DNA from 2 places in the Burkholderia stagnalis genome. Region 1 is predicted to be linked to the other one. Evidence: riboswitches for the same ligand, from Rfam matches in the RefSeq annotation. Region 1 holds a riboswitch; the other holds the start of a gene.

Evidence for each region. Region 1 has a riboswitch for thiamine pyrophosphate ahead of ABFO07_RS00590 (FAD-dependent oxidoreductase). Riboswitches for the same ligand answer to the same signal wherever they lie in the genome.
Region 2: it holds a riboswitch for thiamine pyrophosphate, as region 1 does, so the genes downstream of both, thiC (phosphomethylpyrimidine synthase ThiC) here and ABFO07_RS00590 (FAD-dependent oxidoreductase) in region 1, are expected to answer to the same signal.

Annotation. Positions count from the first base shown of each region.
Region 1 covers NZ_CP156685.1:117,270-120,666, reverse strand. Annotated here, with positions in the region: gene ABFO07_RS00595 (ABC transporter ATP-binding protein/permease) at 1-730, opposite strand, end outside; TPP riboswitch at 1,004-1,125, shown strand; gene ABFO07_RS00590 (FAD-dependent oxidoreductase) at 1,345-2,481, shown strand; gene thiS (sulfur carrier protein ThiS) at 2,517-2,714, shown strand; gene ABFO07_RS00580 (thiazole synthase) at 2,753-3,397, shown strand, end outside.
Region 2 covers NZ_CP156685.1:2,910,638-2,914,034, reverse strand. Annotated here, with positions in the region: gene thiC (phosphomethylpyrimidine synthase ThiC) at 1-1,450, opposite strand, end outside; TPP riboswitch at 1,579-1,696, opposite strand; gene ABFO07_RS13470 (pentapeptide MXKDX repeat protein) at 1,954-2,220, shown strand; gene ABFO07_RS13465 (cytochrome b/b6 domain-containing protein) at 2,411-3,043, shown strand; gene ABFO07_RS13460 (molybdopterin-dependent oxidoreductase) at 3,054-3,397, shown strand, end outside.

The DNA.
Region 1 (3,397 bases):
CGGCGTTCTCGCGCACGCGGATCAGCCCGAAGCGGAAATCCGCCTCGACGCGCTGCTGCTGGTAGTTGATCGACACGAGCGGGTGGCCGACCTTCTGGATGATCAGCGAGCCGACCACCGCGTACAGCGCGGCCGCCCACACCATGTAGCCGGGGATCGCGATCGGCGTGGCGCCGAGCGTGACCGTCAGCGCACCCGCGAGCGACCACAGGATCGTGATGAACGACACGAGCGTGACGACCGTCGACAGCAGGTCGAGCGACAGCGACAGGGTGGTCGTCGCGAACGACTGCAGGTCGTCGGTGATCCGCTGGTCGGGGTTGTCGGCGAGGCGGTCGCGTTCGATCCGGTAGAACGCGCGATCGCCGAGCCACTGGCCGAGAAAGCGCTCGGTGAGCCACTGCCGCCAGCGGAAGCCGAGCATCTGGCGCAGGTAGCGGCCGTACACGGCGAGGATGATGAACGCGAACGCGAGCGCCGAGAATTGCAGCAGCAGGTTCGGGAAATCGTGGACGTCCTTCGATTGCAGCGCGTTGTAGAACTGCGCGTTCCACTTGTTGAGCCGCACGTTGATCCAGACGACGCAGAGGTTGATCGCGATGATCGTGACGAGCAGCCCCCACGCGACCTTCCATTCGGACGAGACCCAGTAGGGCTTGACGAGGCTCCACGCGGATACCTGGCGCTCGTCCTGCGGTGCGTCGTGGGCGGTATGGGGCGATTGGGTCATGTGCTTCCTGATGTGTGGCCGGCGCGCACGCCGGTGAGGCCGGGCGCGCGCCGCGAAACAGGCGGGCCGGACAAAACGTGCCGCATGACGGCGGGCGCTGCGGATTGTGGCGCGCCCGTCTTAAACGGCACTTAACGGCCCGCGGTAGGACGGCAACCGGCGCGCGATCGCGCGCCGGCCTGCGGGCATTGTGCCAGAGCGGCGCCCGGCATCGGTGAAATTGCCGACGGGGGACAGTTTGCGGCCGTTTCCGCTTTTATGGTCTAATGGCCGTCGACGAAACAGGGGTGCTTCGTGCGTGGCCGGCGGTGTTCCGGGCGGCGCGGCGAGGCTGAGAGAGACCCTTCGCACCCGATCCGGGTAATACCGGCGCGGGAAGTTTCCGATCCCGCCGGGCCGCGCTGGCTGCTTCCCCATTTGTCAGCGCCCTGTCCCGCCCGGCCGGCCTTTGCTGCCGGTTTCGTCCTTTTGGGTACGCGCGCTCGCTGCGCGTTGCGGAAGGATGCAATGACCGTTCAATCTTCAGTCTTTTGTCCCGCCCCGCGTGCGTTCGCACGAGGTCGCGTTTGCGCGTGCGCGCCGCATCGGCATGTGTTTCGCGAGGAGGGCGTGCGATGAGCGTCGTGACTGCACGGCCCGATTTCGCGGTGCTGGGCGGCGGCCTCGTCGGCCGCCTGATCGCGTGGCGGCTCGCGGGCGACGGCCACCGCGTCGCGCTGTACGAGCGCGGCGGCCCGGACGGCGAGCAGTCCGCCGCGTGGGTTGCGGCCGCGATGCTCGCACCGCTCGCCGAGGCGGCCAGCGCGGAACTGCTGATCACCGAGCTGGGCGCGGCGTCGCTCGCGCGCTGGCCGCAGTGGCTCGCCGAACTCCCCGAGCCGGTGTTCTTCCAGCAGCACGGCACGCTCGTCGTCTGGCATCACGCGGATCGCGCCGAGGCGCCGCTGTTCGAGCGCCGCGTGCGCGCGAACGCGCCGGCCGGCCTGCTCGACGGTGGCTTCGTGTCGCTCGCCGGCGCGCAGGTGGATGTGGCCGAACCGGCGCTCGCGGGCCGCTTCGCACGCGGGCTGCTGCTGCCGCGCGAAGGCCAGCTCGACAACCGCCAGGCGCTGCGCGCGCTCGCGGCGGGCCTCGCCGAGCGCGGTGTCGACACGCACTGGCACGTCGCCATCGACGCGAACAGCCTGCCCGACGCCCATTTCACGATCGACTGCCGCGGGCTCGGCGCGAAGCCGGCGCTGCCCGCGCTGCGCGGCATCCGCGGCGAGGTGGCGCGCGTGCATGCGCCCGGCATCGGCCTCACGCGGCCGGTGCGGCTGCTGCATCCGCGCTATCCGCTGTACATCGCGCCGAAGCAGGACGACCTGTACGTGATCGGCGCGACCGAGGTGGAGGGCGAGGACATGTCGCCCGTCAGCGTGCGATCCGCGCTGGAGCTGCTGAGCGCCGCGTTCTCCGTGCATCCGGCGTTCGGCGAGGCGCGCATCCTCGAGCTGAATGCGCAGTGCCGCCCGACGCTGCCCGATCATCGCCCGGCGCTGATCTGGGACGGTGCGGCGACGCTCGCGGTCAACGGCCTGTACCGGCACGGCTTCATGATCGCGCCGGAAGTCGCGCATGCCGCGGCCGCGCTCGCGCAGGCGGCGCTGTCCGGCACGCTGGGCGGCGCGGACGCATTCGCCGCGTGGCGCGGCGCGGCGCGCTGGCCCGATCTCCTTCATCACCGCGACGACGCGCGCCAGCCGGCCTGACGCGCGCCGCGACCCGAATTCGACGAAGCAAGCCCATGGATATCCAGATCAACCAACAGACCCTCGCGCTGCCCGACGGCGCGACGGTGGCCGACGCGCTCAGCGCGTACGGCGCGCGCCCGCCGTACGCGGTCGCGCTGAACGGCACGTTCGTCGCGCGCACGCAGCATGCGGCGCGCGCGCTCGCGGCGGGCGACAAGCTCGACGTCGTGCACCCCGTCGCGGGCGGCTGAAGGCCCCGGCGCATCCCCGATCTTTCCAGGAACACGAGATGACGTCCCCCACTTGCGCCGATGCGCTGACGCTGTACGGCGAAACCTTCGCGAGCCGCGTGCTGCTCGGCACGTCGCGCTATCCGTCGCTGCAGTCGCTGTCCGATTCGATCGCGGCCGCGCGGCCCGGCATGGTGACGGTGGCGCTGCGCCGTCAGATGACGGGCGGCACCGCCGAAGCCGGCTTCTTCGACCTGCTCAAGCGCCACGCGGTGCCGCTGCTGCCGAACACGGCCGGCTGCCAGACCGTCGCCGAGGCGCTGACCACCGCGCACATGGCGCGCGAGGTGTTCGAGACCGACTGGATCAAGCTCGAATTGATCGGCGACGACTACACGCTGCAGCCCGACCCGGTCGGCTTGATCGAGGCGGCCACGCAGCTCGTCAAGGACGGTTTCAAGGTGCTGCCTTATTGCACCGAGGATCTCGTGATCGGCCGGCGCCTGCTCGACGCCGGCTGCGAGGCGCTGATGCCGTGGGGCGCGCCGATCGGCACCGGCAAGGGCGTCGTGAACCCGTACGGGCTGCGCGTACTGCGCGAACGGCTGCCGGACGTACCGCTGATCATCGACGCGGGGCTCGGCGTGCCGTCGCATGCATGCCAGGTGATGGAGTGGGGCTTCGACGGCGTGCTGCTGAACACG
Region 2 (3,397 bases), 870 kb from region 1:
GGTCGTAGCCCGGCGCGATGTCGGTGGTGAGCGGCCCGAGCGTGTAGAACGGCGCTTCCTTGCACCAGTCGAGCTGCAGGTCCATGTTTTCCTTGATCAGCTGCATCGGCACGTGGCCGGGGCCTTCGATCATCACCTGCACGTCGTGCTTCCACGCGATCTGCGTGAGCTCGCCGAGCGTCTTCAGCTCGCCGAGCTGCGCCTCGTCGTTCGCGTCGTAAATCGAGCCGGGGCGCAGGCCGTCGCCGAGCGAGAAGCTCACGTCGTACGCCTTCATGATTTCGCAGATTTCCTCGAAATGCTCGTACAGGAAGCTTTCCTTGTGATGCGCGAGGCACCACTTCGCCATGATCGAGCCGCCGCGCGACACGATGCCCGTCATCCGGTTCGCGGTGAGCGGCACGTACTGCAGGCGCACGCCCGCATGGATCGTGAAGTAGTCGACGCCTTGCTCGGCCTGTTCGATCAGCGTGTCGCGGAAGATTTCCCAGGTCAGGTCCTCGGCCTTGCCGTTGACCTTTTCCAGCGCCTGGTAGATCGGCACCGTGCCGATCGGCACCGGGCTGTTGCGGATGATCCACTCGCGCGTTTCGTGGATGTGCTTGCCGGTCGACAGGTCCATCACCGTGTCGCCGCCCCAGCGGATCGCCCACGTCATCTTGTCGACTTCCTCGCCGATCGACGACGTGACGGCCGAGTTGCCGATGTTCGCGTTGATCTTCACGAGGAAGTTGCGGCCGATGATCATCGGCTCCGATTCCGGGTGGTTGATGTTCGCGGGGATGATCGCGCGGCCGCACGCCACTTCCGAGCGCACGAATTCCGGCGTGATCTCGGTCAGCGCATTGGGGCCGAACGCGGCGGCGCCGAACGCCTGGCCCGGGTGCTGGCGGCCCATCATCGCGGCGAGCTTCGCGCCGTTCGGGCCGCTCGCCTTCAGGCTTTCCAGGTACTCGGCGCGGCGCTGGTTCTCGCGGATCGCGATGTACTCCATTTCCGGCGTGACGATGCCTTGCCGGGCGTAGTGCATCTGCGTGACGTTCTTGCCGGCTTGCGCGCGGCGCGGGTTGCGGTGCAGGCCCGGGAAGCGCAGGTCGGCCGTGGCCGGGTCGGCGGCGCGTTCGAGGCCGTACTGGCTGGTGAGGCCCGGCAGCGTCTCGGTGTCGCCGCGCGCTTCGATCCAGCGCTGGCGCAGCGCGGGCAGGCCTGCGCGAATGTCGATCTTCGCGTCTGGATCTGTATAGGGGCCCGACGTATCGTAAACGTAGATCGGCGGATTCTTTTCGCCACCGAAGCCGGTCGGCGTGTCGGCCTGCGTGATTTCGCGCATCGGCACGCGGATGTCGGGCTGCGAACCGGTGACGTAGACCTTGCGCGAATTCGGCAGCGGGGCGACGGCTGCGGCGTCGACGTGGGCGTCGGCGGAAAGAAACTTCGGATTGGCGTTCATGCGATCTCCTGTGGGCGACCCGAACCGGCGCTTGAGCGCTCGATCGGGCCCCGTGCAAAGCTGTTGTGGGGCGCGAGCTAAGCAGGAGACGAGATTCGTGAGGCGGCGGGATTCGTCAGAAGGAATGGCGGCGAAGCCCGTACGCTTCCCTGCGCTGGCATTACCCAGATCAGGTTCAAAGGGTATTTCTCACCCGCAAGTGCCGGTTTGTTGACCGAGCGCATTGCAGGACCCCCGCGTTAGCAAGCGCACACGATACACCGGCTTCGCGGCGGTTTCAACCGGGGACAGTTCCGTGCCGGGCGCGCGGCCGCAGCATCGCGCGGCATGCGTGGGTGGCACGGCGCGCGCCGCACGTGGAGCGGCGGCCGCGTGGACGCCGCGGCGCAATGCAGCATCGGGCTGCTGAGCATGCCGCGAAAAAATTTTTCGCGATGGCCTGTCATATCGCGTGGCGTCGTCCGTCTATTCGGCTCCTCAAACCCATGTACTGGAGTGAAGTCATGAAAAAAGCACTGATGGCAGCCTGTGTCGCCGGCCTCGCATTCGCGGTGACGGGCGCCTACGCGCAGAGCGACGCGATGTCGAAGGATCAGGCGCCGATGTCGAAGGACGCGATGGGCCACGACGCGATGGCGAAAGGCGACGCGATGAAGAAGGATGGCATGAAGAAGCATGCGATGAAGAAGGACGCGATGAAGAAGGGCGCCATGTCGAACGACGAGATGGGCAAGCCGATGCAGGGCGACAAGATGAGCCCGTCCAACTGACGGGAGGTCCGCACGCGTGGCCGGCCACCGCGCTGCACGCGGCCGGCGCGTGCGCGGACGCATCGTCGGCGCGGTTCGTCGTGCGTTGTGCACGCTCGCCGTGCCGCAGGTGGCCGAACAGGCCTGCGCGGACGCACACGTCGTGCAGGCCGTTGGCGCGGCCGCGCCGCGCACCGAAGGAGTTTTCACCATGCAAACCGTTCCCGCCACGGGCCGTGCGGCTGCGTCGCCGCCCGCCCGGCCCATCCACCCGCTGTGGGTGCGCGTGAGCCACTGGCTCAATGCGCTCGCGGCGCTCGTGATGGTGCTGTCCGGCTGGCGCATCTACGATGCGTCGCCGATCTATCCGCCGTTCGCGTTCCCGCACGGCATCACGCTGGGCGGCTGGCTCGGCGGCGCATTGCAATGGCATTTCGCGGCGATGTGGCTGCTCGCCGGCAACGGGCTGTTCTACCTGACGATGGCGCTCGCGACCGGGCGCATCGCGCGCAAGTTCTTTCCGGTCTCGCCGGCGGCCGTGCTGCGCGACCTGGTCGCGGCGCTGCGCGGCAAGCTCGCGCACGACGACCTGAGCGTCTACAACGCGGTGCAGCGCGTCGCGTACCTGACGGCGATCCTGGATCTCGTCGTGCTGGTGCTGTCCGGCCTCGTGATCTGGAAATCGGTGCAGTTCCCGCTGCTGCGCACGCTGCTCGGCGGCTACGACAACGCGCGCGTCGTGCATTTCTGGGCGATGTCGGTGCTGGTCGCGTTCTTCGTCGTGCATATCGCGATGGCGCTGCTGGTGCCGCGCTCGCTGCTCGCGATGCTGCGCGGGCGCTAGGGAGATCATCATGTCCGAACCCGAAGACAAGCGCGCCCCGACGCGCTGGACGCTCGACCGCCAGGCGCTCGCGCTCGACGTGCGCCGCGAGCTCGCGATGCCGTCGCGGCGGCTGTTCAACCGGCGCATCCTGACGCTCGGCGGCCTCGCGATGCTGTCCGGCTGCTCGCTGCAGGACGATGCATCCGTGAACACGTTCCTCGAGAAGGTGTCGCGCATGAACGACCGCGTGCAGGCCTGGCTGTTCAGCCCGGACCGGCTCGCGCCGACCTACACCGAAGCCGACCTGACGCGGCCGTTCCCGTTCAACGCGTACTACGGGATCGACGAGGTGCCGCATGTCGATGCGTCGAC